Regions from separate parts of the Mesorhizobium sp. LjNodule214 genome, predicted to be linked through region 3. Evidence: predicted binding sites of a transcription regulator. Region 3 holds the regulator's gene; each other region holds the start of a gene.
What was found. The regulator LexA, encoded in region 3, represses DNA repair genes until DNA is damaged. The targets are predictions, from matches to a motif close to TGTTCNNNNTGTGTTCNG.
Positions count from the first base shown of each region.

Region 1 (9,866 bases), 900 kb from region 3:
GTGAGGGCAGGGAACCCCCCCCTCTCTGTTTCTCACTTCACCCCCGTCCCCGCCCCCGGGGGCGGGGGTGGCACGTTTTGGAGGAGCGAGTGGTGAGTAGTGAGTAGTTGTTAGTTGGTGGTCGCGGCAGGATCACTGTGCCGACCTACCCACTACTCACTCCTCACTCTTCACTTTTCCCGCTCCTTCGCCTCATGCATCAGCAGCGCCGCCTCCGTTCGGTTGCGCACGTTGAGCTTGGCCAGCACCCTGGTCATGTGGTGCTTGACCGTCTTTTCCTGCAGCGACAGCCGGGCCGCGACCTCCTTGTTGCTCAAGCCTTCCGCCACCAGCCGCAGGATCTCGGCCTCGCGGCCGGTGAGCTGGCTGAGCGGGTCGGGCTTGCGGTTCGCCGGCTGCAACAGGTTCGACAGGAGCTTGGCCGACAGCGTCGGCGATACATAGCTCTGGCCGGCCGCGACGTCGCCGAGGATCTCGGCCAGCGTCTTCGAACCGACGCCCTTCAGCACATAGCCGCGCACGCCGGCATTGAGCGCCTGGGCAACGTCGGCATTGGTTTCCGACACGGTCAGCATGACGATCTTCTGGCCGGGGTGACCGGACAGGATGCTGGCCGCGGCGTTGAGCCCGCCGCCGGGCATGCTGATGTCGAGCAGCAATATGTCGGGCGCGATCGTGTGGGCCAGCCTTTCGGCGTCCTCGGCGCTGGCGCCTTCCCCGACCAGCTCGAAGCCGCCGATCTCGCCGAGGCTGCGCGCCACGCCCTCGCGAAACAGCGGATGGTCGTCGACAATGGCGATGCGGATGATGCCGGTCACGGCTGCTCCTCGACTGAGAGTGAAATCACCAATCGTGTACCTTGCGGGCCGGACAGGGTTTCGAACTGCCCGCCGATGCTCTCGATGCGCTCCCTGAGGCCGGCAAGCCCGAGGCCTTCGCTCCTGCCGGGCTCGAAGCCGGGGCCGTCGTCCATCACTTCAACCATCAACCTGCCACCCTTCACCCCGGCTTTCACCGCCTGGTTCCTGCCTTTTCCATGCCGCCAGGCATTGTTCAGCCCTTCCTGGACGAAACGGTAGATGCTGATCTTCTCGGAAGTGCCGAGTTCCGGCAAGCGGGCCGGAAGTGTCTGCGCCACCGAGCTGGAGGTCCGCCGTTCGTGCTCGCTGACCGCGAGCCGCAGGATGTCGATCACGGCCTGCGTCTCGATCTGCGGCAGCACCAGGCCGTTGCAGATGCCGCGTATCTCGCGCATCGCCTCGCCAAGCGTTTTGTGGATGCCGGCGATCTCGGCTTCGCGCTGCTCGCCGGACGAGCCGGGGTCGAGCAGCACGGGGCTGTCCATCCGCAGCGCCGCCAGCGCGACGAGCTGCGCCGGCCCGTCATGCAGGTCGGCGCCGATGCGCCTGAGATAGCGCTCGTTGATTGCGGTGGCGCGGCGCGAGGCACGCTGCACGCGCTGGCGCAGCGACGAGTTCTGCGACAAGGCGGCCTGCAATTCGGAGACCTTTGCCTCCAGCGCGGCGCGCTGGGTCTGGATGGTGTGGCTGCCGCGAAAGACGATGCCGGACAACAGCGCCAGTGCCGTTGCCGTGGCGCCGGCCACCACCAGCCAGCTCGACCACAAGGCAGCGTTCAGTGTCGCCTGGAATTCGTCGGCGATCTCGTAGAACTCCGAAACCGCGACCACTTCGCCCGACCAGGGTTCGCGCACCGGATTGTAGATTTCGAACAGCGACGCGTTCACCGCTTGCTCCTCGTGGCTTTCGGGGTCGTCGTCGAGGTCATTGTACTCGGCAACGACATTGCCGCCAAAGGCGGCGACCAGGTTGGCGTTCGGTTCGAACCGCTTGCCGATCAGCGTAGTGTCCTTGGCGTAGAGGATCATGCCGTCGCGCCGCCACAGCTTGAACGAGACCAGCCGCTTGCCGAGCGCGCCCTGACCGAGCGTCTCGTCCAGTGCCCGCTTGACCGTGTCGCTGAGCTCGCGGCTGGCGCGCATGTCGGGCAACAGCGGCGCAATCACGCTGTCGACGTAAAGTGCCGTGGTTGCGGCGGAATTGCGCATCACGCCTTCCCGAATCTGTGAGGTCACCCACAGGCCGACCACCAGCATCACCAGCAGAAGCCCGATGCCGCCCGCGATGAAGAACTGCAAGGCCAGCGACAGCTTGCGCCAGTACTGTAAATAATCCCCCAAGAAGGTCCCAGGCAATCGCGCAATCTCCCCCTGTTGGCGATGATTATAGAGTGAGCGCGGCATTTGCGACATCGACCTTCGTGCTGTGCACGCAGGATTCTTCCGCAGGCGGATTTTCTGCGGCTTTCGGAGCCTTTGAAGCACGGCAACGCCGCGGCCGCGGGAGCGGATCCTTGGCGGCGGGGGTTGTGCCGGCCACGTTTCGAGGTCACTATCGGTTGTGCCTTCAAGGCGACGGGCCGCTTCGACACCAAATTGACGAAGCGCCGCTCCGTCGGCCAAGCCGCGGCATCATCCGCGACCGGGAATTCCAGCCCCTTGCCGCCGCCGGTTCGATCCCGGCGCCGCGTGGATACTCGAAGGCAAAAAGCGGCTGCTCAGCTGAAGTCGCAACGGAAGACCCAACTCGTCTTCCCGGGGAAGGCACAAGCTTTTTCTCTTTTCCTGGGAGACCAGCGGACCTTAAGGGGGTGGGTTCCGCCGAAACCAAAGCAAGATGCGAGGTCAAACGCGATGCATCCCGTTCCGAGCCGAATTCCGGTGTCCATCATCATTCCGAACTACAATTACGCGCGCTTCCTGAAACGCGCCGTCGACAGCGCGCTCGGCCAGGACCACGCGGATGTCGAGGTCATCGTCGTCGACGATCGGTCGAGCGACGACTCGGCGGCGATCATAAAGTCTTATGGCGACAGGATTCGCGCTTGTCTCAGGCCGAAGAACGGCGGTCATGCCGCGGCCTTCAACACCGGCTTTGCGGCAAGCTCGGGCAAGATCGTGCTGTTTCTCGACGCCGACGACTATCTCTATCCGGACGCCATCTCCAGGATCGTCGACACTTGGGATTCGGCAACCGCCCAGGTCCAATCGAGGCTCCACATCGTCGACGAACGGCAGCGCATCAAGGATGTCTTCCCGCCGCCGGAACTGCCGTTCGATGACGGCGATGTCATGCCGAAGCTCCTGCACAAGGGGCGCTACCAGACGACGGTGACAAGCGGGCTGGCCTTCGACCGCACGACGCTGGAAACCATCATGCCGATCCCCGAAGCGGATTTCCGCCAGGGCGCCGATGGCTATCTTGCGACGCTGGCGCCCCTTTATGGTCATGTTCAGTCGATCGACGAGTGCGTCGGCGCCTACCGCATCCACGGCGCCAACCATTCCGTCTTCGGCGAAAAGCTCGCCGAGCGGGCGCGCTGGCGGGTGACGCACGATTTCCACCGCCTGGAGGCGCTTTCCGACCAGGTCTCCGGTGTCGGCCTGGCCGTGGAGCCGTCGAGAACCTTCCTGCACGATCCCGTTCACCTCGAAGAACGGCTGGCCTCGCTCTGCGCCGACAGGGGTCGGCACCCGGTGGCCAATGATTCCAGGCTGGTCCTGGGTGCGGCTGGCGCCGTCGCCAGCCTCCAGATAACGGCGTCGCTCAGGCGGCGCGCCATCCTTGCCGCCTGGTTTCTGTCCGTCGGCATGCTGCCGCGCAAAATGGCGACGGCGGTGCTGTCCTGGAAGCTCGACGCCTCGTCGAGGCCGGCCTTCCTGGCCCGCTTTTCCAAATCCATCCGCCAGGCGATGGGGTGAGGCGTGGTCCGCGCAGCGGACGCAAAGCCAATTGCTTGGCTTTGCGAACAACGAACGCCCGGAGCGACAGCGAAGGGCCGGGTCCGGCAGACCAGAGGGGGGCGCTGTCCCGCCAGCGTATCAATCGTCCAATTTCCACCGATGCTGGGTCTAAAGGTCCACCATGGCTCAACTCAAAACGCCGCGGCCCTTCGCGCCCCCTCTCTCCTGCCGGACATCCCCCTCCACGAGGGGAGAGATTGGCAGTCTCGGGCCGCATGGAGGCGATCAACCTCTATTGATTGATCTCGGGTTCGACGAGCCTTGCCAGGTTTCGCAGCGACTCCTGCCAGCCGAGGTAACAGGCCTCGGCCGGAATGGCGTCCGGGTATGCCTGCCTGCGTGATGTCCAGTTCCGTGCCGACCGAGACTTTCTTCAATATCACCGTCACCTGTATCTCGCCGGGCAGGTTGGGATCATCGAACGTGTCCGTGTAGCGAAGGCGTTCACCCGGAACGAGCTCGACATAATCGCCGCCAAATGAGTGGCTATTGCCGGTCGTGAAGTTTCGGAAGGACATTTTGAATGTACCGCCGACCTTTGCTTCCAGATGATGGACGGTGCAGGTGAAACCGTTGGGCGGGAGCCATTTCGCCAGCGCGTCCGCCTCGATGAATGCGCGATAAACCTTCTCCGGGCTGGTTGTCAGAACGCGGTGCAAGCGTACGGTGCTGGGCATATCGTTTCTCCTAATGATTGCCGGGACGAACGGGTCTTGGCTCGTCCGACACCCGTGCCGAACATTCTTAAACCGCGACCGCCGCTTCACAGTTCCTTCTCGGCCAGCTCGCGGAACTCGTCCGGCACCGAACGCGCCGCCTCCAGTGCCACCGCGCCATAGCCGACCGCCTGCTTGCCGAAGCGCTGGCGGATATTGTCGATGGCGCGGTCGGCGCAGAAGCGCGCCAGGCCCCTTTTGCTGCCGGGCCTCCGCTTCTCATCGGCAAGCCCGAGTGGCAGCTCCAGCTGCAATTCGGCACTTTCCTCGAGATGCGAGACCGAGATCGCGAGCAGCGAAATCACCTTCTCGCCGGGATGGGTGGCAAGCACGCCGCGCACAAGTTCTTCGGCGGTCTCGGCCAGCATCGCCGTTGCCGAGATCGGTTGGTCGAGCGTGATCGAGCGGCTCACCGCTCGCAGATCGGCAAAGCGCACGCGCACCGTCACCGTGCGGCCGGGCCGATGCTTGGCTCTCAGCCGGCTCGCCACCCGGTCGGCAAGATGCAGCAAGGTTGGCACGAACACATCCGCCACGGCGGGCTTGCGGCCCAGCGCCGATTGCGCGCCCGCCGAATGCGCGCGCCGATGCGTCTCGAGCCGGCGGGGGTCGCGGTTCCACGCCAGTGCGGCAAGCTTTTGCCCGGCGGCCGGCCCGATCAGCCGCTCCAGCGCGCCGCCATGGGTTTGCGCCAACTGGCCGATGGTCTCGACGCCGATGCCGGCCAGCCGCGCCTTGGTCGCCGGGCCGACGCCCCACATCAGGGAGACCGGCAAATCGTGCAGGAAGGCAAGTTCGCCGGCGGGATCGACCACAACCAGCCCGTCGGGCTTGGCCACCTGCGAGGCGATCTTGGCCAGGTGCTTGGTGCGCGCCACGCCGATCGAGATCGGCAGGCCGAGCTCGGCCCGCACGCGGCGCCGTACAATGGCGGCGATCTCGGCCGGCGGCCCGAACAGATGCGTGCAGCCGGCGACGTCGGCGAAGGCCTCGTCGATGGAGATGCGCTCGACCAGCGGCGTGAAATCGTCGAGCACTTCTATGGCGGCGTCGCCGAGCCGCTGATAGTCGCCGAAATGGCCGCCGACGAAGATCAGCTGCGGACAGAGTTCGCGGGCCTTGCGTCCGGGCATGCCGCCGCGCACGCCGAACGCTCGAGCCTCATAAGAGGCGGCCAGCACCACACCGCCGCCGACGGCGATCGGCTTGCCGCGTAGCGACGGATCGAGCAACTGCTCGACCGAAGCATAGAAGGCATCGAGGTCGGCATGCAGGATGGTGGCGCTGGTTTCCATCCCGTTCCACCCTACGGCATTGCAGCATTAGCCATGCCTGTTTTAAGGACTTTTTTGCCGAACAAAAAGAGAACAAACAGGGTCTCTTGTCAAGCTGCGTTTGAGCCGTCGGAGGGGGCGGGTGGAAAGTCTTTCGATGAAGGGGGGATTCAAGATGGAATCTCGTTTTTCTTACTCGCCGTCAGTGGGCAGCGCACCATCGACGAAGGTCCATGATCTGCACCGGAACCTAGTCGCGCGCCACGGCGTTGATTGGCTCGAAGGGACCCTGTTTGCGGAGGCCTGAGATGGACCGCTTCGAAATCATCGATCTCGTTTGTGTCGTTGACGCCTGCACCACCGACCGCGCCGCCGGGCGGCTCGTATCGATGGCGAGGGCCGTCGAAGAGTTGCGCGTGCTCACCGGGGATTTCGTCTCGCCGGATGAGACCGTAGCCAACGCGCTATCCGCGGTGGCGCTGGAGCGCGGCTGCGCGGTGCTGTTCGACGAGCAGCCAGGCGCCGACATTTTGCGGGCACCATAGCGCGTCGCCAAGAGGCGGCCCCGCTTATTTGACGGCTATACCAGGCGACTGCATCGCCCTCTCTGCCTTCGTCGAATTCCGTCGTTTCAGGCGCCTTCCATCAACGACGCGACGACCGTTTTTCGCGCGTATCGGCGGTAGTGGGACCATAGTCCGACCAGCATGGGCCCTCTGCGGTCCAAATGGCGCAAGCCCGTTTCCGGCTTTCACCTAACCTAAGAATATCAATTGGTTGTGTAGGTTTTTTGATCTGAACTGTTCGCTGGCGAGCGGCTTCGCTCTCGCATTGAAACCACATTTATCTAAAGTTTACTGACGCCATTAGGAATTTCTCATATTGCCCTCTTTAGCGGTTGGGCGTGGTGGCGATTCTCGGAGGAAATACCCATGACATCCCGAAAGACTCTCTTTGCCGCGGTTGCGGCATTCGCGCTTCTGGCGTCTCCCGCGCTGGCCGCCGCCGGCGGCAATGGCGGTGGCCACGGCAATGGCGGTGGCCACGGGAATAGCGGCGGCAACTCAGGCAAAAGCGGCTCGCAGGGCAATTCCGGCAAGAGCGGCACGCACGGCAAGTCAGGCAAGACCACGCACGGCAAGTCGGCATCGGCAAAGTCGGGCAAGAAGGCCACGACGCAGGTCTCCGTGGATGAGGTGGAGGTCGCCGCCGTTCCCAAGGAGAAGAACATCCACGCCAAGCTCGGCCGGCTGAACTCGCTGCAGCGCAACATCAACGCCTATATGAACTCCAAGAGCAAGAAGTTCGCTGGCATTCAGGCTTATGTGATGGGATCCGCGATTGCCCAGAACGCCCAGGCCGCGGCCGACGCGGCCGCTGCCGCGGTGGTCGACGCCCAAAACGCGGTGCTGGACAAGCAGGCGGAGTTCGACGCGGCGAATTTGGTTACACCTCCGACGCAGGAGGAGCTGGATGCCCAAGCCGCAACAATCGCTGAGTTGGAGGGCAAAGTCACGGATGCCCAGACAGCGGCTGACACGGCCCAGGCGGAGGCAGACGCAGCCGTTACCGACGTCCCATCGCTCGACGACGCGCTTGCCGACATGGCCAACAAACCCGTCGACACCGAGGTCAAGGACTGGGCCACGGGTGTGCTTGCCGACAAGATCGACCAGGTAGCCGCCAAGCTGGCGGAGGAGACTCCGGCAACGCCGTAAGGCCGATCGAAGTCGAAGCAAAAACGAAATATGCCGCCGGGCTTTGCCCGGCGGAATTGTTTTGAGCGTATCGCGACGTAGAACAAAGCCGTGCCGTCCACGCCCGCCCCTGTGCTGCCGGACATCTTCGACTTAGGGAGAGAACGGCAACTTCGCCGCCGGCAGGTTCGCCCCGGCGCGCACCTACGCAACGAGGCCAGAACGGTTGCTAACCTCAAGTGCGGCATAGCTAATACTCGTTGGCGGGTGTACCTTCCCGGAGTCGGGTTCAAACGGCATTGGGGAGAACAACAGCATGCCTAGGGTTTCGGAACTTTTCTTCAAGACGGCCCTCGTCTTTCTCATCGTGGGTATCGCCGTCGGCCTGCATATGGCGATCTCGGAAGATCACGCCGCTTTCCCGGCGCATGCCCACATCAACCTTCTTGGCTGGGTCACCTCCGCGATATTCGGTGGCTACTACGCGCTCAATCCGGCCAAGGCCGCTCGCCGCATCGCGATGGTCCACTACGGCCTCTATACGCTCGGCCTGGTGGTGATGCTGCCGGCGCTCTACCTGATGCTGGCGAAGGGCAACACGGCGATCGAGCCGCTCGTCGCCGCGGGTTCCATGATCGTCGCCGCCGCCGTTCTGGTTTTCGGCTTCGTGGTCTTCTCGTCCGAACCGGTGGCTACCGTCTCCGGCTTGAAGTCGGCGCCTCGCTGACCGGAGTCATGGTACGCTGCCGGGTGGGTTGCTATGCCATGGCGTAGCGGGTCCCCTGGCGCAGGCTGCTGGTTCGCGGGCTGAAAAGGCTTGCCCTGGCGTCCGGAACGGACGCCAGGGCGCCAGCCCCCTCTGGCGGGCGCAACAAGTCAAGCTTTGGATGAGTTCGCCGTGCCACCGGTTTAAAAAAGGCGCGACAGCAAGCTGTGGATGATGCCGTCGCGTTCGAACGGCCCGGGCACCTTGGCCGGGAGCGATTTGTCGGCCTTGGCCGCCGATGAGGTGCGGCCATAGATGAGCAAAAGCACGGCGATGAAGTAGCCCGCCTGCAGCACCAGGGCGGCGACAAATGTCCAGCCCAGCGACTGCCAAAACGATCCGGTAGCCGCGTAAATCCAGCCAAGGATTACGAGAAGCGTTACTGACATTCCCACAAGAAATTGCGGAAAATACATTTGCCCAATCGAACACCCCGGACCGATTGAAACCCGGGAAGTCCGCCCATGTCTCTACCCAGATCGAGCGTTGCACCTTTCATGTGCGGTCGCAAGTTGGCACTGTGCCGCGCTCTCGGAGGGCTTTCGGCCCACGGCATGCGACCTATGTCTTAGGACTTAGGACCATACGCCTTTCGGTGCAAGTGTGGCGTTGGAGCATCGAGCGCTTTGCTGAATCGTCTCTGCCGCGGGCGAAATCAGCGCAAGGTCGCCGGCGCTGGCTTTGCTGTCGGCTCGATGCGCGAAAGTTCGCGAGCGCCGGCGTTTCCGCAGCGATCGCGCTTCTCACCATCTGATCGCGATCAAGGCGGCACTCGATGACGAGCGCCGGCCGAGGCAGCTAAAGGAAACTCCGCCGGCGCTCGGCGCAAGGGTTGGGTGCTTCGCTTGCGCAAATCATATTAGCGTTTGCGAATATTTTGACCTATCCACCCAAAGAAGGATGCGGTTCCCCAAAGAAGCTGAACTGTCCGCGCCCGCCGGACTTGCTGCGGTAAAGCGCGGTATCGGCTTTCTGGAGCAGATCGTCGCTGCCCAGTGCATCGCCAGGCGCCAGCGCGATGCCGATGCTGACGCCGACGACGACCGGGCTGTCGGTGACCGTGAAGGGAGACTGGAAGCGCTCGATGATGCGCCGGGCAAGCGCCGACACATCCGTCTGTCCGGTAATCCCGGTCTGGATGATGGCGAATTCGTCGCCGCCGAGACGCGCGACCGTATCGTTGTCGCGCACCGCGGCACGCAGCCGGCCGGCCACGTCGATCAGCAATCTGTCGCCGGCCTTGTGGCCGAAATTGTCGTTGACCGGTTTGAAGTTGTCGAGGTCGAGGTAGTGCACGGCCATCAGGGCGCCGCGCTTGGCAAGGGCAAGCGCGCCGTGCAGCCGGTCGGAAAACAGCATGCGGTTGGGCAGGTCGGTCAGCGCGTCGTGATGCGCCATATGCGCGATCGTGGCCTGGTTGCGGCGCTGTTCGGTGACGTCGAAATAGGTGGTGACGAAGCCGCCACCCTCGATCGGCATGCCGCGCACCTCGACGATGGTTCCATTGGGCCGGGTTCGTTCGTAGACATGCGCCTCGCGCTGCCTGACGAGGGCGAGGCGGCGCGCGACATGCATCTCGATATCGCCCGG
Region 1 covers NZ_CAXUPE020000003.1:120,822-130,687, forward strand. Annotated here, with positions in the region: gene ACSQ3Z_RS25630 (hypothetical protein) at 1-4, shown strand, start outside; gene ACSQ3Z_RS25635 (LuxR C-terminal-related transcriptional regulator) at 171-818, opposite strand; gene ACSQ3Z_RS25640 (sensor histidine kinase) at 815-2,170, opposite strand; gene ACSQ3Z_RS25645 (glycosyltransferase family 2 protein) at 2,714-3,781, shown strand; partial or broken gene ACSQ3Z_RS25650 (SRPBCC family protein) at 4,056-4,500, opposite strand; gene dinB (DNA polymerase IV) at 4,587-5,834, opposite strand; gene ACSQ3Z_RS25660 (hypothetical protein) at 6,122-6,358, shown strand; gene ACSQ3Z_RS25665 (hypothetical protein) at 6,746-7,531, shown strand; gene ACSQ3Z_RS25670 (hypothetical protein) at 7,827-8,237, shown strand; gene ACSQ3Z_RS25675 (exopolysaccharide production repressor protein) at 8,420-8,665, opposite strand; gene ACSQ3Z_RS25680 (diguanylate cyclase domain-containing protein) at 9,159-9,755, opposite strand; partial or broken gene ACSQ3Z_RS25685 (PAS-domain containing protein) at 9,750-9,866, opposite strand, start outside.
Region 1: a site for LexA is predicted at 5,892-5,909, ahead of dinB (DNA polymerase IV). Genes of this name have one in related genera too.

Region 2 (9,866 bases), on a different contig from region 3:
GTTCTTCAAGTCGACCAGCGGCTTCAGCAGGGATTCGACCTGGAAGTTGACGAAACGCTCGGCGCGCGCCGCGACCTTGTCGCGGGCGGGACCGGTGAGTTGCTCGTCGGCCAGAAGCACAAGGCGCGGCTTCAGCGGCTCGTCGCCGGCGACCAGCGTGCCGACCGGCGCGCCGATCCAGCGCAGCGTGCCGTCGGAGCCGAGTGCGATGTCGCCATTGGCGCAGGCGCCGAAACGTTCGGCGCGCGCCTCGAATTCGGTGGCAAGCGCCTTTTGTGCCGCCGTGCGCACGGCTTTGGCATCCTCGCCGCCGGCGCTCTGGTCGGCGGTGAAGCGGAACCCTTGCAACTCGCCGACATGATGGCCTTCGACAAGGACGGTTCCGGTAGGGCTAATTTCGGCTTCAGGCATGGTATTTTCTCTAAGGCGCCGCATGAGGACGGAAGTCCTGCGGTCTACAAAGCGTTTCGTCAACCGCTCATGCAGCGCATCCGACAATCTGTCTTCGATTTCGCGCGTCTTTTCCTGCCAGTGTGCCTGATCGGCCAGCCAGCCGGGCCGATTGGAAACGAAAGTCCAGGTGCGGATCTGGGCGATCCGGTGCGACAGCGTGTCGATGTCGCCGTCTGTCGTGTCGGCACGCCGCACCTGCTCGGCCATGTAGTTTTCGTCGACATGGCCATGCCGGGCGAGGTCCATGTAGATCGAGGCGATGAGGTCGGAATGCTGGGCCGGCGCGATCTTCCTGTAGTCGGGGAGCGCGCAGGCTTCCCACAGCAGCGCCACCCGCTTGGCGTCTGTGGCCAGAGCCCGGATATCCACGTCGCGCGACAGGTGCTCGAGCGCCTGCGCGTCGACCGCCGGCAGCGCCCGCGTCAGGCCCTCGACCGGTGCGTTGGTCTCGATCGAGCGCTTCAGCGCATCAAGGCTGGCGAAATCGAAATTGGCAGTGCGCCATTGCAGCACCTTCACCGGGTCGAAATCGTGGCTTTCGATCTTCTTGACCAGGTCCTCATCGAGCGGATCGACCTGGCCGGTGACGCCGAACGTGCCGTCGCGCAAATGGCGGCCGGCGCGGCCGGCGATCTGGCCGAGCTCGGCGGACGTGAGGTCGCGAAATTGGTAGCCGTCGAATTTGCGGTTCTGGGCGAAGGCGACATGGTCGAGGTCGAGATTGAGGCCCATGCCGATGGCGTCGGTGGCAACGAGGTAATCGACATCTCCGGACTGGAACAGCGCCACCTGGGCGTTGCGGGTGCGCGGCGAGAGCGCGCCGAGCACGACGGCGGCACCGCCCTGCTGGCGGCGGATCAGTTCGGCGATGGCATAGACCTCGTCCGCCGAGAAAGCGACGATCGCCGTGCGCCGGGGCAGGCGGGTCAGCTTCTTCGAGCCGGCATAGGCCAGATGCGACAGCCGCGGCCGCGTCACCACCGAAACGCCCTTCAAGAGGCGTTGCAGGATGCCGTGCATGGTGGCTGCACCCAAGAGCAGCGTTTCCTGGCGGCCGCGCAGATGCAGGATGCGGTCGGTGAAGATGTGGCCGCGCTCGAGATCGCCGGCGAGCTGGACCTCGTCGATGGCGACGAAGGCGGCGTCGGTCTCGCGCGGCATGGCCTCGACTGTGCAGACCGAATATTTGGCGCCCACCGGCTGGATTTTCTCCTCGCCGGTGATGAGCGCCACCTTGTGGGCGCCGACCTTCTCGCAGACGCGCGTGTAGACTTCGCGCGCCAGCAGCCTGAGCGGCAGGCCGATGACGCCGCTTTCATGCGCCACCATGCGTTCGATGGCGAGATGGGTCTTGCCGGTGTTGGTCGGGCCGAGCACGGCCGTCACGTCGCGGCCCGAAAGGATCAGCGGCTGGGAGTGTTTCGGCTGGATATTCATCGGCTCGGAAATACGCTTCTGCCGCTCGTTGCCGGGGAGCACGCCAGTGGTGGCGCGTGTGACAGCCGACACATAAGGATTTCAGGCGCGAAGCGAAAGCGGAATGTTCCGCAAGCGGGGCAAAGAGCCGTCCGGCTCGTGCAAAATCCGGTCTCGATTAAGAGTTGGAACGAGTCTGGAACGAATCGGCGACGAATCACTGACTCTCACTGATTCAGGTTTTGTTCACGGCTATATGTGGATTTTTTGACGGCGAGTCTCACCACATGCTGAATCGCTAAACTGGCCCGATTTATGCAAGGAGAACAATGCTGTTAACCTTCGCCGGGGAACGATCGCCGCACCCCGATCGGCCTCAGCCAACATTATGAAATTATTGACTTTTCCTAACGCGGCCTTAATGATTTGATCGATGTTTTCGGCCCTCATCGTTAATGTTTCGGCCAAAGCCGGAACGAATCGGCGACGAATCAGCGATGCTCAGGTTTTCTTGGTTTGTTCACCCCAATATGTTGTGTTGTGAACAGGTTATCCACCGAGAAGTCACAGCTTGTGGCGTGGGTTTCGCACAGACTTGGCAACTGCCGTTAACCTTTGCGTGCCGCTCCGGCACAGATCGGTGTTGGGTGCATCGGTCGGCCCGATCATAGCACCACAACCAGGCTCGGACAGCAATGCCAAACGGCTGCTTCAGGCCAGGTCCTCTTCCGTCACATAGCGCTGCAAGGCAGAGCCGACGTTCCGGATGATTTCATCGTGCGACAGGGCGACGACCGGAGGAAGCCGCAGCAGGTATCGGCACATCGCCAAACCCAGCAACTGGCTCGAGACGAGACCGGCCCGTCGACCCGCATCGGCGGGGTCACCGACCGCCGCAACCACTGGCCTCACCTGACTGGCAAACACCTCGCGCAGCTTTTCGGCAGCAAAGTCGTTGGACATCGCCGAACGCAGCAGAATTGTCATGCCAGGACCGCTGGCCGGACTTTCCCAGATTTCGAGAAAGCGCCTGATCAGTGTTTCGCCGATGGCGGCTCGGTCAATCACCCGCAGCTCCGGCAGATGCAGGTCGACGACCGCCGCCCTGGCGAACAGTTCGTCCTTGCTGCGGAAATAGCGGATCACCATGGCCGGATCGATCGAGGCATGCGCCGCGACATCGCGGATCGAAGCCCCGTCATAACCATGCTCGGCGAACAGTAGCCGCGCCGCCTCGAGGATATGGGCCCGCGTGCGGTCCGATTTGCTGATTGTCTTCGCCTGATTCTGGGTCATGAAAATTCATATGCCAACACCTGTTGACAAATGCAATGGCGTCAATTAGAAAGTCAACATCTGTTGATAAATGGAGAGAAAAAAATGTTGCCCGATACAACGGAAGTCCTGATCATTGGTGCCGGCCCGACCGGCATGGCGCTGTCCATCATGCTGCACCAGGCCGGTGTCGATCATGTGCTGATCGACAGGCTGGCGCAGGGCCTGCAGACCTCGCGCGCCGGCGTCATCCATGCGCAGACGCTGGAAGCGCTGGAGCCTCTCGGTGTCACCGGGCGGCTGGGCGAACTTGCCCTGAAGCTGCAAAATTTCGTCATCCGCGACCGCAACCGGGCGCTGCTCGATGTCGATTTCGGCAAGCTTCCATCAAGGCATCCCTATCTGTTGATGCTGCCCCAGAACCTGACCGAGCAGGTGTTGGCCGAGCGGATCGCAGCCCTGGGCGGCGTCATTCATCGCGAAGTCGAGGCCAAGGCGGTTGTTCAGGATATTAGCGGCGCCCGCGTGACGGTGGTCGAGAACGGCCGCGAGAAGCTCATATCGGCGCGCTACGTCGTCGGCGCCGATGGCATGAACAGCCTGGTGCGCGGCGCGGCCGGCATCGAGTTCGACGGCGCAGCCTATGACGGGTCGTTCGTGCTCGCCGACGTCCGCCTCGACTGGCCGGTTGGGCCGAAGGAAGTGTCGCTGTTTTTTGCGCCGACCGGGCTGGTAGTGGTGGCGCCGCTTCCGGACGGATCGTACCGCATCGTTGCAACAATGGATGACGCGCCGGAAAAGCCTGCGGTTGCCGACATCCAGGCGCTGCTCGACCGCCGTGGGCCGACCGGCCAACGAGCTCGCGTGCTCGGCCTGGCGTGGAGCTCGCGCTTTCGCGTGCATCACCGCCTGGTCCGGTCGTATCGCAAGGAGCGGTTGTTCCTCATGGGCGATGCCCCGCATGTCCACAGCCCCGCGGGTGGGCAAGGCATGAACACCGGCATCATCGACGCGGTCGTGCTTGGCGAACTGCTTGGCGATGTGGTGAACGGCGTGCGGTCGGAAGCCGAGCTCGACCTCTACGAAACGTTGCGCCGTCCGGCGGCGCAGGAGGTGCTTGAACTGGCAGGCAAGATGACCGAGATGGCGCTTACCCGCAATCCGGTGAAGCGGTTCGTCCGCAATCTGCTGCTCTCGCTGACGAACCTCAATCCATTGCTGAAGCGTCGCATGGCCGTGAAACTGTCAGGCCTCAGCCGCGCGCCGCTGGCCCGGCTGCCGGCACCTTCGCGTGGGCCGGGTTCAATCTCCCCTGCCAAGCCTGCAGCCAAACCAGCGCTGAAGCTTGCCGCCTGACGGCTGCGATTGTTAGGGCAACGAGCCTCGATCGTGGGATCGTATGTCTGTACCGGCCGTTGGGCCGGTACATCAGTTGCCGCCGGGGGACTCGAAACCTCAGGCGAAATACTGTCCGCCATTGGCGGATATGGTCGAGCCGGTGATGAAGCCGGCTTCATCGGACGCGAGGAAGACGACGCAGCGCGCGATCTCTTCCGGTTCGCCGAGGCGGCCGACCGGGATTTGCGGGATGATGCGTTCGTTGAGCACCTTCTCGTCGATCGCCTTGACCATCTCGGTGGCGATGTAGCCCGGGCAGATGATGTTGACGGTGATGCCGGCGCGGGCGCCTTCCTGGGCAAGCGCCTTCGAGAAGCCGATGTCGCCGGCCTTGGCGGCGGAATAGTTGACCTGACCGGCTTGGCCCTTCTGGCCGTTGATCGAGGAGATGGTGATGACACGGCCGAACTTGCGGTCGCGCATGCCGCCCCACAGAGGGTGCGTCATGTTGAAGACACCGGAAAGGTTGGTGTCGATGACTTCCTTCCACTGCTCGCGCGTCATCTTGTGGAACATGCCGTCGCGGGTGATGCCGGCATTGTTGACCAACACGGAAATCGGACCGAGATCGGCCTCGACCTGCTTGATGCCGGCGGCGCAGGCGTCATAGTCGGCGACCGACCATTTGTAGGTCTTGATGCCGGTCTCGGCGGTGAACTTCGTCGCCGCCTCGTCATTGCCGGCGTAGTTCGCGGCAACCGAATAGCCGGCGTTCTTCAACGCGACCGATACCGCCGCGCCGATGCCGCGCGACCCGCCCGTGACGATTGCAACCTTGCTCATGCGTTTCCCCTTTCGGTACCGCCCTGTTTTCGGGCGTTTCATGCAGAATGGAACGGGCGGCTCGCGCCGCCCGGATAGTCTGTCGCTACAGCGCTTCGATGCACATGGCGACGCCCATGCCGCCGCCGATGCAGAGCGTAGCGAGGCCCTTCTTCGCACCGCGGCGGCGCATTTCGAAAACCAGCGTGTTGAAGATGCGGGCACCGGAAGCGCCGATCGGATGGCCGATGGCGATGGCGCCGCCATTGACGTTGACGATCGAGGGATCCCAGCCCATGTCCTTGTTGACGGCGCAGGCCTGCGCGGCGAAGGCCTCATTGGCCTCGACCAGGTCGAGATCGCCGACCGACCAGCCGGCCTTGGCCAGCGCCTTGCGCGAAGCGGGAATGGGGCCGGTGCCCATGATCTGCGGATCGACGCCGGCAGTGGCCCAGGACACGATGCGCGCCAATGGCGTGATGCCGCGCCTGACAGCTTCGGCTTCACTCATCAACAGCGCGCCGGCAGCGCCGTCATTGATGCCGGAGGCGTTGGCGGCGGTCACGGTGCCGTCCTTGTCGAACGCCGGCTTCAGCTTGGTCATGGCGTCGATGGTGGCGCCGTGGCGGATATACTCGTCCTGGTCGACGATGGTGTCGCCCTTCTTGCCCTTGATGGTGAAGGCGACGATCTCGTCCCTGAACTTGCCGGCCTTCTGCGCGGCCTCGGCCTTGTTCTGTGAGGCCAGTGCGAACTGGTCCTGGTCGTCGCGGGTGATCTGGAACTGGCGAGCGACGTTTTCGGCGGTGTTGCCCATGTGGTAGCCATTGAAGGCGTCCCACAGCCCGTCCTTGATCATGGTGTCGATCATCTTGTAGTCGCCCATCTTGACGCCGGCGCGCAGATGCTGGGCATGCGCCGAGAGCGACATCGATTCCTGTCCACCGGCGACGATCACCTTGGCGTCGCCGGCGGCGATCTGCTGCATGCCGAGCGCGATGGCGCGCAGGCCCGAGCCGCAAACCTGATTGAGGCCCCAGGCGGTGGTCTCCTTGGGCAGGCCGGCGTTGATCGAGGCCTGACGGGCAGGGTTCTGGCCTTGCGCGGCGGTCAGCACCTGACCGAGGATGACCTCGTCGACCTCGCCCGGTTCGACACCGGTACGCGACAGCAACTCCCGGATTACGACGGCGCCGAGTTCGTGCGCCGGAGTGGCGGCGAAGGCGCCGTTGAAGGAGCCAACAGACGTGCGTGCCGCGCCGGCGACAACGATGGCATTGGACATTTTCTTCTCCAGACTTCGAGGTGGCGTGTTTTTGGGTATCGTTAGAGACTTTTCTTGCCCGTTCCATGACCCAAGTCAAACCGGAAATAGGCATGCCAGCTATGCGCGGCAAGCAGGCTGCCGGCAGTCAGTGCAACGGCCACGGCTTTCGCTGCGCAGCATTTTTTGCCCGCCATGCAGCATTAAATGATGCCGCACTGCACAAACCACTTGGAATTGTGACGCTTTTGCGCATATCCTCGCAAGGGCGCAATCGTTACCGGCTGCTTACTCACATGCGCCGGTGTCCGGGGAGGATACTGATGGCCGCGAAAGACGATCCGATCATCATCAAGAAATATGCCAATCGCCGGCTCTACAACACCGGCACCAGCACCTATGTGACGCTCGAGGACCTGGCCGACATGGTCAAGAAGGGCGAGGAGTTCACCGTCCAGGACGCCAAGACCGGCGACGACATCACGCATCCGGTGCTGACACAGATCATCTTCGAGCTGGAGAACAAGGACGGGCAGAACATGCTGCCGATCCCGTTCCTGCGCCAGCTGATCGCCTTCTACGGCGACCAGATGCAGATGATCGTGCCGAGCTTCCTCGAACAATCGATGATCGCCTTCTCCAAGGAACAGGAACGGTTCCGCGAGCAGATGAAGGGCGCTTTCGGCAAGTCGCCGATCGACGTGATGAAGATGGCCACGCCGATCAAGGCGCTGGAGGAGCAGACGCGCCGCAACATGGAGATGTTCCAGAACGCGATGCGCCTGTTCACGCCATTCCCATCGGCCGGTTCGAACGGGCCTGCTCCTGCCCCGGCCGAGCCGGTCAAGAAGGAAGCGCCGGAGAAGCCGGACGACCTTCAGGAGCTGAAGGAACAGATCGCTGCCATGCAGCGCAAGCTCGACACCATGTCGTGAGCGCCGGACGGCGCCGGTCCAGCGGGCGCCGCAAACTTCTGATGCAACGGCAGCCCACAGGGCTGCCGTCATTCGCCGAGCCGATCTAGAGTTTCATGGGCCCGTCATAGCGGGCGCGGGGCCTGATCAATCCGTTGCTGGTCACCTGTTCGACGGCATGCGCGGTCCAGCCGATGCTGCGGCCGAGCGCGAACAGGCGAAACGGCCCGTCTGGCGGCAGGCGCAAATTGCGGGTCAGCGCGGCCAGCGCAAAGTCGATGTTCGGGCGCGCGCCGGTCGCCGCGAGAACGGCATCCCGCAGATGCGCAAGGCCGCCGTCGACCTCGATATCGGCCAGCAGGGCGTCTGCCCTGGGATCGCCCTCGGGGTAAAGCGGATGGCCGAAGCCTGGCAGCGGCCTGTCATGGCCAAGCCAGCGCATGACCGCGCTATCGGCTCCCAGCCGCTCCGCATCCTCGACGAGATTAAGGGCCGCCTCGCCGGCGCCGCCATGCCGGGGACCGGAAAGCGTGGCGAGACCGGCAATCAGGCAGGCGGCGACCGGCGCTCCGGTGGAGGCGGCAACACGCGCCGCAAAAGTCGATGCGTTCAGCTCATGATCGGCTAGCAGCACCAGCGCCCTGCGGATCAGGTCCGCGCCGGCGCCGCCGACGGACCAGCCGCGCGCCAGCCCTTCATGCACGGCGCCGCGTCCGGCAACCGCGCCAAGTGCCGCGGCCAGAGCGCCGATGGCGCCGGCCGCATCCTGATACAGCATGGCCGGCAAGCGTCCGAGGGAAGGCCGGCCTTCCGCCGCGAGCCGGGCAAGGCTCGTGAAGGCCGCGGCGCGGCCGCCTTCGCCGCCATCGGCAGGCCCCTTCGAGCCAAACGACACGCCAGCATCCGCTGCCCAAAGCAGGCTCGCCGTCTGCTCCAGCGTGGCGGTGGCCGAGAGCGTGACTGCGTCCTCGCCGCGATAGACGAGGCGGCCGTGGACGATGGTCGAGATCGAGGTGGCAATGGCCGGCTCGCCCCAGGCGATGGCGCTTTCGGCGATCGCCTGCGGGCTTCGTCCACGCGCCCGGCGGGTCGCAAGTGCTGCGATGTCGTCGGCGCGATACTGGCTGCGGCGCGGATCGGCCTGATCCGGCCGCATGCCGATGCGGCCGCGGCTGACATAGGCATAGAGCGTCTGCGGTCGCACCTTGAGCCGCCCCAGAGCTTCCTCACGTGTCAGCCACTCGGACATGTTGCTCCAAGCCTATATTGATTCTATTGATCAAGATTGATGCATTGATCATGCGCCATTAATTCCAGTCGGTAAACCTCTCAAGGAGACAGATATGGCAAACGGGCTCGATGACGTGGTGGCGGCGGAAACCGTGCTCTCCGATGTCGACGGTCTTGGCGGCCGCCTCACCATAAGGGGCCATTCGCTGCCGGAACTGGCTGGCCGCTGGCGCTATCCGCAAGCGGTTCGCCTGTTGCTGGACGGCTTCTTCGACGATCTCCCCGGCGATGCCGAGCTTGCGCCGGCCATCGGCCGGGCACGCGCGGAAGTGTTCGAGCGCTTGCAGCCGATGCTGCCGGCACTGGTGCCGCTCGATGTCTACAGCGGTATGCGCGCCGGCATCGCCTTGCTGCCGGACGGCGATACGTTGACAGACGCCTTGCTGTTGATCGCGGCGCCGGCGGTGCTGACGCCCGCCTTGCTGCGCGGCAAGCGCGGAAGTCCGGCGATCGCGCCGAACCCGCAGGCGGACCATGCCGCGGACATGCTGCGGATGCTGGGCGGCACCGACGCATCGGCTGCCCTGGCCAAGGCGCTCGACACCTATCTTGTCACCGTTTGCGATCATGGTCTTAACGCATCGACCTTCGCCACCCGCGTCGTGGCCTCGACGCAGGCCGGCCTGACCTCGGCCATACTAGCCGGGCTCGGCGCGCTCAAGGGGCCGCTGCATGGCGGCGCGCCCGGTCCGGTGATCGAGATGCTCGACGCGATCGAGCCAGGCGGCAATGCTGCCGCCTGGCTGCGCGCGGAGATCGCGCGCGGCGAGCGCATCATGGGCTTTGGCCATCGCATCTACCGCGTGCGCGACCCACGCGCCGACGTGCTGAAGGCGGTGGTGCGGCAACTCGGCGCCGAGAGCGCAACTGGCCGCCGGCTGGCCTTTGCAGAGGAGGTGGAGCAGACCGCGCTCGAGGTGCTGCGGCAAGCCAAGCCATCGCGCTCGATCCAGACCAATGTCGAGTTCTACACCGCGCTGCTGCTGGAAGCGGCTGGTTTTCCTGCCGAGACATTCAGCAATGTCTTTGCTGCCGGGCGCGTCGCTGGCTGGGTCGCCCATGCGCGCGAGCAGCAGACGACCGGCCGGCTGATC
Region 2 covers NZ_CAXUPE020000001.1:231,020-240,885, reverse strand. Annotated here, with positions in the region: gene ACSQ3Z_RS01115 (helicase-related protein) at 1-1,890, opposite strand, end outside; gene ACSQ3Z_RS01110 (TetR family transcriptional regulator) at 2,581-3,165, opposite strand; gene ACSQ3Z_RS01105 (FAD-dependent oxidoreductase) at 3,250-4,500, shown strand; gene phbB (acetoacetyl-CoA reductase) at 4,600-5,325, opposite strand; gene ACSQ3Z_RS01095 (acetyl-CoA C-acetyltransferase) at 5,411-6,589, opposite strand; gene phaR (polyhydroxyalkanoate synthesis repressor PhaR) at 6,892-7,503, shown strand; gene ACSQ3Z_RS01085 (citrate/2-methylcitrate synthase) at 7,589-8,731, opposite strand; gene ACSQ3Z_RS01080 (citrate synthase/methylcitrate synthase) at 8,826-9,866, shown strand, end outside.
Region 2: a site for LexA is predicted at 2,056-2,073, ahead of ACSQ3Z_RS01115 (helicase-related protein). Genes of this name have one in related genera too.

Region 3 (9,866 bases):
GCGGCCAGCCTCGCAAAACAAGGGCATTCGCCCGTCATCATCGCGGCTGAGGGCGAGGTAGACCGCAAGCCGGACCTCGCCGCCTACGAAACCGAGCAGCTTGCGCTCGAAGATTTCGGCTCGCTGGTCCCGCTGCTCAGGCGCAAACGGATTAGCCATCTTGTGCTGGCCGGCGAGATCAGGCGCAGGCCTAAATTGACCGGCATGCGGCCAAGCCTTGGCCTGCTGGCCGCCGTGCCTACGGTGTTAATGGGGCTGGCGCGTGGCGATGATGGCTTGCTAAGGATCTTGACGCGCTTTCTGGAAAAGCGGGGCATCAAGGTCGTCGGAGCACATGAGATCGTGCCTGAACTGCTTGCGGCCGAGGGCTCGCTGACCAAGGCAGAACCGCGGAAATCCGATTGGCGTGATATCGAAGCGGCCCGTGTGGCGGCAAAGGCCATCGGTGCGCTCGACATTGGCCAGGCCGCCGTCGCGATCGGCGGCCGGGTGATTGCGCTGGAAGGCATCGAGGGCACCAACGGGCTGCTCGAGCGGACGAGGCAACTACGTGACCATGGCCGGCTCGCCGGCAAGACGCGCGGTGTGCTGGTCAAATGCGCCAAGCCCGATCAGGAACTGCGAGCCGATCTTCCCTCCATCGGTCCGCTGACGGTCGAGGCGGCGCATGAAGCGGGACTTGCCGGCATCGCCGTCGAAGCCGGCCGTTCGCTCATTCTGGAAGGTCCTGTCACCATCGCACGCGCCAACGCGCTTGGTCTGTTTGTGGTCGGCCTGGCAGCGGCGGAGCCGGCTGATGGTCGCTGAGAAGCCGCTCAAGATCGCCATCGTCGCCGGCGAGGAATCCGGCGATCTGCTTGGCGCCGACATCGTTGCTGCACTCAAGCGGACGACCGGCCGCGAGATCAGGCTTGTCGGCATAGGCGGCCGTCATTTGCAGGCGCTCGGGTTGAAATCCCTGTTCGACGGCAGCGAGATCGCGCTGATGGGCTTCAGTGCCATCCTGCGCGACCTGCCGCGTCTGATCAGGCGCATCGGTCAGACGGCAAGCGCGATCGCCGCCGAAAAGCCCGACTGCCTCATCACCATCGACAGTCCGGATTTTTCGCTGCGCGTGGCTCGCAAGGTGCGCGCCGCCGATCCGAGCATTCCGATCGTCCACTATGTCTGCCCGAGCGTCTGGGCCTGGCGGCCGGGCAGGGCGGTGGCGATGAAGCCCTATGTCGACCACATCCTGTGCATCCTGCCTTTCGAGGTGAAGGCGCTGGCCCGTCTCGGCGGCCCGCCCGGCACCTATGTCGGCCACCGCCTGACGCAAGATCCGGGCGTGCTTGCTGCCGCCAGGGCACAAGGTCAGGCGCGCGACCTCTCGGAAGATCGCGTGAAGACCCTGCTCGTGCTGCCCGGCTCCCGCCGTGGCGAAGTGCGGCGCCTGATCGACGCGTTCGGCAAGACGGTGTCGGTGCTGCACCAGCGCGGTCATCGCCTGCGCCTTCTGTTGCCCACCGTGCCGCATGTCGCTGATCTCGTCAGGACTTCGGTCGCAAGCTGGGACGAAAAGCCGGAAATCATCCTGGAGGCCGAGCGCAAGTGGCAGGCCTTCGGCAAGGCCGACGCGGCGCTGATCGCCTCGGGAACGGTGTCGCTCGAACTTGCGCTGTCAGGTGTCCCGATGGTGTCCTGCTACAGGCTCGATCCCATGGCGCGGCTCGTTATGCCGCATCTGATTTCCGTCTGGTCGGCGCTGCTGCCCAATCTGATTTCCGACCGCACGCTCGTGCCGGAGTTCTACGACCAGTATGTCCTGCCGGAAAACCTCGCCCGGCAACTGGAGGCACTGTTTAACGACACCGGCATGCGCGCCTGGCAGAAGGACGGTTTCGCCAAGATCGCGAAGCGTATGGCGACGGAGCGACCCTCCGGCGATATCGCGGCAGAGGTCGTGATGGGCTGTATCAAGAGAGCGAATAGTGAGTAGAAGGCAGTGAACGCCGATCCGCGCTCACTTACTACTCACTATTCCCTACTCACTCCTCACTCACCTTTTCGCGATCGGCACGTAGTCGCGCTCCGGCGCACCGGTGTAGAGCTGGCGCGGGCGACCGATCTTCTGGTGCGGATCCTCGATCATCTCTTTCCACTGCGCGATCCAGCCGACGGTGCGGGCGACCGCGAACAGCACGGTGAACATGGTAGTGGGGAAGCCCAGTGCCTTCAACGTGATGCCGGAATAGAAGTCGACGTTCGGGTAAAGCTTCTTCTCGATGAAATAGGCGTCCGTCAGGGCGATCTTTTCCAGCTCCATGGCGATGTCGAGCAGCGGATCGTCCTTGATGCCGAGCTCGCCCAGCACCTCATGCGCGGTCTTCTGCATGATCTTGGCGCGCGGATCGTAGTTCTTGTAGACGCGGTGGCCGAAACCCATCAGCCGGAACGGATCGTTCTTGTCCTTGGCGCGGGCGATGAATTCCGGGATGTGGTCGACATGGCCGATCTCGCCCAGCATGTTCAGAGCCGCCTCGTTGGCGCCGCCATGCGCCGGGCCCCACAGGCAGGCGATGCCGGCGGCGATGCAAGCAAACGGGTTGGCGCCCGACGAGCCGGCCAGACGCACGGTCGAGGTCGAGGCGTTCTGCTCGTGGTCGGCATGCAGGATGAAGATGCGCTCCATGGCGCGCGCCAGCACCGGGTTGATCTTGTATTCCTCGCACGGCACCGCAAAGCACATGTGCAGGAAGTTGGCGGCGAAGTTCAGCTCGTTCTTCGGGTAAATGAACGGCTGGCCGATATGGTATTTGTAGGCCATCGCCGCGATGGTCGGCATCTTGGCGATCAGCCGCATCGAGGCGACCATGCGCTGGTACGGATCCGAGATGTCGGTGGAGTCGTGGTAGAAGGCCGACAGCGCGCCGACCACGCCGCACATCACCGCCATCGGGTGCGCGTCTCGGCGGAAGCCGGTGAAGAAGCGCGACATCTGCTCGTGCACCATCGTGTGGCGCGTCACCCGGTAGTCGAAGTCGTCCTTCTGCGCCTTGGTCGGCAGTTCGCCGTAGAGCAGGAGATAGCAGACCTCAAGGAAGTCGCCATGCTCGGCCAGTTGGTCGATCGGATAGCCGCGATGCAGGAGGATGCCTGCGTCGCCGTCGATGAAGGTGATCCCCGACTCGCAGCTTGCCGTCGAGGTGAAGCCGGGATCATAGGTGAAAGCCCCGGTGGTGTTGTAGAGCGAGCCGATATCGATGACGTCAGGCCCGACTGAACCGCTTCGCACCTTGAGTTCATGCGTCTTGCCGGCGAGCTCGAGCTTTGCGGTCGACTCGTGCGGTTTGCCGCCAAATTCCAGTTTTGTCGCAGCTTCGGTCATTGCAAACTCCTTTTCGTTCCTCATGCCGGCAAGGGCAAATCCTGCAAATCACCGGAATGCGCGTACTCGCCACCGCATTTTAGGAGGTGCGTGCCAGATTGGGCCAAGGCCTAATGTTGCACTGCGAAACGCGCCTTTCAATGCCAATCTTCTTGGGCCAGTTTTCCTAATCGATTTGATCCGCGATGCGCGCCAGGCTTTCGCCCCGGCCAAGCACGGCAAGCACGTCGAACACGCCCGGCGAGGTGCTCTTGCCGGTGAGCGCGGCCCTGAGCGGTTGGGCCACGGCGCCGAGTTTGTGGCCCTCGGCCAGTGCGAACTCGCGGATCGCCGCCTCCGCCGCAGCGGCAGTCCACTCGCCGGAAACCGCATTCAAGACACGGTGAGCGCCAGCCAGGATCGCGCGAGCGTCACCGCCGAGCAATGAAGCCGCCTTGTCGTCGACCGGCAGCGGCCGCTCGGCGAACAGGAAACCTGCGCCATCGACGAGCTCGACCAAAGTCTTCGCCCGCTCCTTCAGGCCGGGCAGGGCGGCCAGCAGCTGCGCCTTCTTGTTGCCATCGAGGCGCGCCGCGATTGCCGGGCCGCCCTCGAGATAGGGCAGCGTGGCGACGAAGATGTCGAGCAGTTCTGCATCGCCCATGCGCCGCATGTGCACGCCGTTCAGCGCCTCGAGCTTGGCGAAGTCGAAGCGGGCGGCACCCTTGTTGACGTCGCCGATGTCGAACCAGGCGATCATGTCCTTGATCGACATCACCTCGTCGTCGCCATGGCTCCAGCCGAGCCGCGCCAGATAGTTAAGCAGCGCCTCGGGCAGATAGCCCATCGCGCGATAGGCCTCGACGCCGAGCGCGCCATGCCGCTTCGACAGCTTGGCGCCGTCGGCGCCATGGATCAGCGGAATGTGCGACATGGACGGCACCTCCCAGCCCATGGCGTTGTAGATCACCGTCTGGCGGGCGGCGTTGGTCAGATGGTCGTCGCCACGGATGATGTGGGTGACGCCCATATCGTGGTCGTCGACGACGACAGCATGCATATAGGTCGGGTTGCCGTCCGAGCGCAGAATGATGAAATCGTCGAGATCCTTGTTGGGGAAGCGCACCTCGCCCTGCACGCGGTCGTGCACCACCGTTTCGCCTTCGGTCGGCGCCTTGATGCGGATCGCGCCCTTGACGCCTGCCGGCGCCTCCGACGGGTCCCGGTCGCGCCAGCGGCCGTCATAGCGGGGCGGCAGGCCCTTGGCACGTGCGGCCTCGCGCATCGCCTCGAGTTCGGCCGGCGTGGCGTAGCAGTAATAGGCCTTGCCCATCCGCACCAGATCCTCAGCCACCTCGCGGTGGCGCGGCGCGCGCTCGAACTGCGACACCGGCTCGCCGTCCCAACTGAGGCCAAGCCAGGACAGCCCATCGAGGATGGCGGCTGTGGCGGCGTCGGTGGAGCGTTCGCGATCCGTATCCTCGATGCGCAGCAGCATCGTGCCGGCGGTGTGCTTTGCATAGAGCCAGTTGAACAGCGCCGTGCGCGCGCCGCCAATGTGCAAATAGCCTGTCGGCGAGGGGGCAAAGCGGGTGACGACCTTGTCGGACATGGAACTCTCGGAAGCGCAGAAAGCGGATGTGATGCGCGGACTTTCGCGCGTTGCGCGTTCATGTAGCATAGGAGGTCTGGGGCGCAAGGGGCAGACCCGATGGCTGGACGAGGCCGGGGTGCAGGGGAGAGCGAGGGCGCGACGAGCAGCGTCAGCGAACGGACGCTGTTTGCCGATATTCCACACGCCGAGCCGATGCCGGTTTCATTGCTTGCGCCACGGCCGGGCTTCGAGCCTTTGCCGCCCGGCAATCGCGCGCCGGAGCTTGTCCCCGCGACTGTTTCGGTAAAGCGGGTCTCCGGAGCATTCCGCCGCCTTTCTGGTCCCGCAGTCCGGCGAAGCATCGCTGCGGCTGCCGGCACGGAGCTTGACCGCGGCATGGGCTTCCTGCTGGTGCCGGTGTTTCTGGCATGCGGGGTGATCTTCTATTTCTCGCTGGCGACGGAACCCGATTTCTACAGGCCCGTCGCCGTGGTCGCCTTGACGGCCGCCTGCGCGGTGGCTTCGCGGTCATGGCTAAGGACGCATTTGTGCTTCATGGCAGCGCTGCTCTGCGCGCTCGGCGTGCTCGCCGCAAAGGTCGAGACCTGGCGCGCCGGAACCCAGATGCTCGGCTCGGAGATCCAGACGCGGCTGACCGGGCGGCTCGCCAGCCTGGAAGAAATGGAAAACGGCCGCGTCAGGCTGACCATCGACGTCATCTCGACCGCCCATCCGAAGCTGCGCTATGCGCCGGAGCGGGTCAGGCTTTCGGCGCGGAAAGTTCCTCCTGATATGACCGCCGGTTCCCTGATCACCGGCTATGCCCGGCTACTGCCGCCGACCGGACCGGTGCGGCCGGATAGCTACGACTTCTCCTTCGACAGCTATTTTTCCGGCATCGGCGCCAGCGGCTTTTTCCTCGGCAATCCGAAGACTGTTGTCCCAAAGACTGGCGCCGGCGAAGACGCACCATCCAGGACGCGCTTGGCGTCCGCAATCGAGAATGCCCGGGAGAGCATCGCGGACCACATTCGCGGCCAGATTGGCGGCCCGGAGGGCGAGATTGCTGCGGCATTGATCGTCGGCGTGCGCGCCGGCATTCCCGATGAGATCAACGAGGCGATGCGGCGCACCGGCATCTACCACATCATCTCGATCTCCGGCCTGCACATGGCGCTGGTCGCCGGAACCATTATGGGGCTGCTGCGCGGCGCCTTCGCCCTGTTTCCCGATTTCGCATCGCGCCGGCCGGTGAAGAAATATGCGGCCGCCGCGGCGCTCTTTTCCATCGCCGCCTACCTCGTCTTTTCCGGCATCGTCGTCGCGGCCGAACGCAGCTTCATCATGCTGGCGGTGATGCTGGTCGCCGTGCTGTTCGACCGCGCGGCGCTCACCATGCGCAATCTGGCGATCTCGGCGATTGCCGTGATCCTGGTGTCGCCGCACGAAGTGGTCGGCCCGAGCTTCCAGATGTCGTTTGCGGCGACCGCGGCCCTTGTCGGTGCCTATGCCGGCTGGTCGGACTACCGTGCCGGCAGAGCGACGTCGCCGCCGCCACGGCGATCGCCGCTCGCCTTCGTCACGCGAAAATTCCTGCTCGGCATGGGCGGCCTCGCCATGACCTCCATCATCGCCGGCAGTGCGACGGCACTCTTCGCCATCTGGCATTTTCAACGCGTGTCGCCGCTCAGCCTGCTCGCCAACCTGGCCGTCATGCCGATCGTCTCGCTGATCGTCATGCCGTTCGCCGTGCTCAGCGCGCTGGTGATGCCGTTCGGCGCCGATGGACCATTCCTCTACGTGATGGGCAAGGGGCTGACGGCGATGATCGCAATATCCGGATGGATTTCCGAGCGCTCGCCGATCGATGCTGTCGGGCTGATCTCCATTCAGTCGGTACTGCTGGTGACGATCGCGCTGGTCATCGCCACCATGGCGACGACATGGCTCAGGCTGGCAGCCGTTCCGTTCGCATTCGCTGGCCTGCTGACTGTCTCCGACACCCGCATGCCGGATGTCCTCATCTCGGAGGATGGGCATCTTGTGGCAATGCCGATCGGGGGCGGCGAACTCGCCATCAACCGCGTGCGATCGAACGAGTTCACCACCGACAACTGGAAACGGGCTGTGAAGTCCGAAACCATTGTCGAACCCGAGACCTTCGAGAAGGGTGACGCGCGGTTCGACATGGATCCGGCCGACCTGCCGCCGGGCTCGCCCTTCTACTGCAGCACCGGTCTGTGCCTCGCACGGCATCCGTCTGGCGCGATCATCGCGTATGCAGAAGACCGCAAGGACGCGTGGCGAGCGTGTGCTTTCGCGACCCTGATCATCGTCAACGACGCCACCGCCTACGACCCTTGCCGCAATCCGCTTGTCCTTGTCGTCAAGAAACGGCAACTTGCCCGCTTGGGCAGCGCCGCTGTCTTCTTCAATCAGCAATCGGCAATCGCGCCGGCAGAGATAAACTTCGCGGTCGAGCAGCCGTACCGGGCCTGGCACGAGCAGCGAAGATTCTCACGCGAGGCGAGGGGCCTGCCGCCTTACAAGAGACCCGAAAGGCAGGCCAGCAAACCGCCGCCCAAACAACCGCCGCCGCCTCAGTAGCGGCGGATCAGACCGACCAGCTTGCCCTGCACCTTGACCCGGTCGGGCCCGAAGATGCGGGTTTCATAGGCCGGATTGGCGGCTTCCAGCGCGATCGAGGCGCCCTTGCGGCGGAAGCGCTTCAGCGTCGCTTCCTCCTCGTCGACCAGCGCCACTATGATCTCTCCCGGGCTCGCCGTGTCGGCGTTGCGGATGATGACCGTATCGCCGTCGAAGATCCCGGCCTCGATCATCGAATCGCCCTTGACCTCCAGCGCGTAATGCTCGCCGCCCATGATCATGTCCGGCGGCACCGAGATCGAATGCGTCTGATGCTGGATGGCGTCGATCGGCACACCGGCCGCGATCCGCCCCATCACCGGGATGGACACTGCCGCAACCGCATCGTCGTCATTGCCCGCCTGGGGCGTGCGCGACGATGCCATCGGCTTGATCTGCCGTCCGAGGCCGCCCTGCCCAAGACTGCCCTGAATGACGCTCGGCGAGAACTTCTTCGCCGCATTGAGGCCGGGAGCAATCGAGTCCGGCAGGCGCAGCACTTCGAGCGCGCGCGCCCGATTGGGCAGCCGGCGAATGAAACCGCGCTCCTCCAGCGCCGTGATCAGCCGGTGGATGCCCGACTTCGAGGCAAGATCGAGCGCCTCTTTCATCTCGTCGAAGGAGGGTGGAATGCCGCTTTCCTTCAGCCGCTCATGGATGAACATCAGCAGTTCATGTTGTTTGCGTGTCAGCATCGCGGCCCCCAACGGAATCAGAAAAACAAACCCAGAACAAACACTATCTGTTCCAGTTGTGTTCCGCAACTGTTTAAAGTTTAATGAATGGGTTAAGGCTCCCGAAACGATGTCGCGTGCGACAGCGAATATCCCAGCCCCTTAGATGCCGGCTTCATCGCATTGATTTTGTTATCGTTTACGGCCAACCACCGGCCTGGGAGCTGCTTGGAAGTCGGCAATCATTCGCCGCAAACAATGTAGGTAGGGCCGTGTTTGACGATCCAGCCCGCTCGATGCACCGTGAACGAAACGAACTCAAAATGCCAACTATGAGCAGGGGTCGAGGGTGTCGTTGGGCCGATAAGTCATCAATGCAGGTTCTTGCAGCGCGATGGCCTGTGATGAGAGAAAGTACCGATCGTCGGCTTGTCTCATCATTGCGTGCCGGTGTCGTGCGTATCTGGGGGGAGCAGACATATCATGACAGGAATTCCTGATCTTGCGGCCGTCGAAGCGATGGACGCCGCGGATCCACTGCGCCCCTTGCGCGACCGCTTCATCCTGCCCGAAGGGGTAATCTATCTCGACGGCAATTCGCTGGGTGCAGCCTCGCATGCCGCCTTCGACGAGCTACGCAAGGCGGCGACCGAAGAATGGGCGCACGACCTCATCCGCGCCTGGAACACTGCCGGCTGGTTCAACATGCCGGTCGAACTCGGCGATCAGCTCGGGCGCCTGATCGGCGCCGCTCCCGGCCAGACGGTGGTCTGCGACACAACATCGATCAACATCTACAAGCTGCTGCACGCGGCAATGGCCATGCGGCCGGATCGGCCCGTCATCGTCGCCGAGGGCGACAGCTTTCCGACCGACCTCTACATGGCTGAAGGTGTCGCCTCGACTCGAAAGAACACTGTGCTGCGCCTTGCAGGCGTCGACGCACCGACGATCGAAGAGCTGATCGACGACCGGGTCGCGGTGGTGCTGGTCAACCACGTCAACTACAAGTCAGGCGAACTGCGTGACATGACGGCGCTGACGCGCATCGCCCATGACGCCGGGGCGCTGATCGTCTGGGATCTCTGCCACACAGCAGGCGCCATGCCGGTCGAACTGGACACGGCGAATGCCGATTTCGCTGTCGGCTGCACCTACAAATATTTGAATGGCGGCCCGGGCTCTCCCGCCTTCATCTATGCCGCGGAGCGCCATCATGCCGATGTGCAGCAGCCGCTCAGCGGATGGTGGAGCCATGCGCGGCCCTTCGCCTTCGAGCAGGCCTACGCAGCCGGCACCGGCATCCGCCGGTTTCTGTGCGGCACGCAGCCGGTCCTGTCGATGCGCACGCTGAAGGGCGCGCTCGACATCTGGAACGATGTCGACATGGCGGCCGTGAGACAGAAAAGCATCGCCCTGGCCGACCTGTTCATCGAACTCGTCGAGGCAAAATGCGGCGCCTATGGTCTCACGCTCGAAAGCACCCGCGACAGCGCCAGGCGCGGCAGCCAGATTTCATTCATGCACGAGCACGGCTACCAGATCATGCGGGCGCTGATCGAACGCGGCGTGATCGGCGATTTCCGGGCGCCGTCGACCATACGCT
Region 3 covers NZ_CAXUPE020000003.1:1,025,658-1,035,523, forward strand. Annotated here, with positions in the region: gene ACSQ3Z_RS30385 (LpxI family protein) at 1-807, shown strand, start outside; gene lpxB (lipid-A-disaccharide synthase) at 797-1,978, shown strand; gene gltA (citrate synthase) at 2,039-3,367, opposite strand; gene gltX (glutamate--tRNA ligase) at 3,534-4,958, opposite strand; gene ACSQ3Z_RS30405 (ComEC/Rec2 family competence protein) at 5,058-7,547, shown strand; gene lexA (transcriptional repressor LexA) at 7,541-8,281, opposite strand; gene kynU (kynureninase) at 8,744-9,866, shown strand, end outside.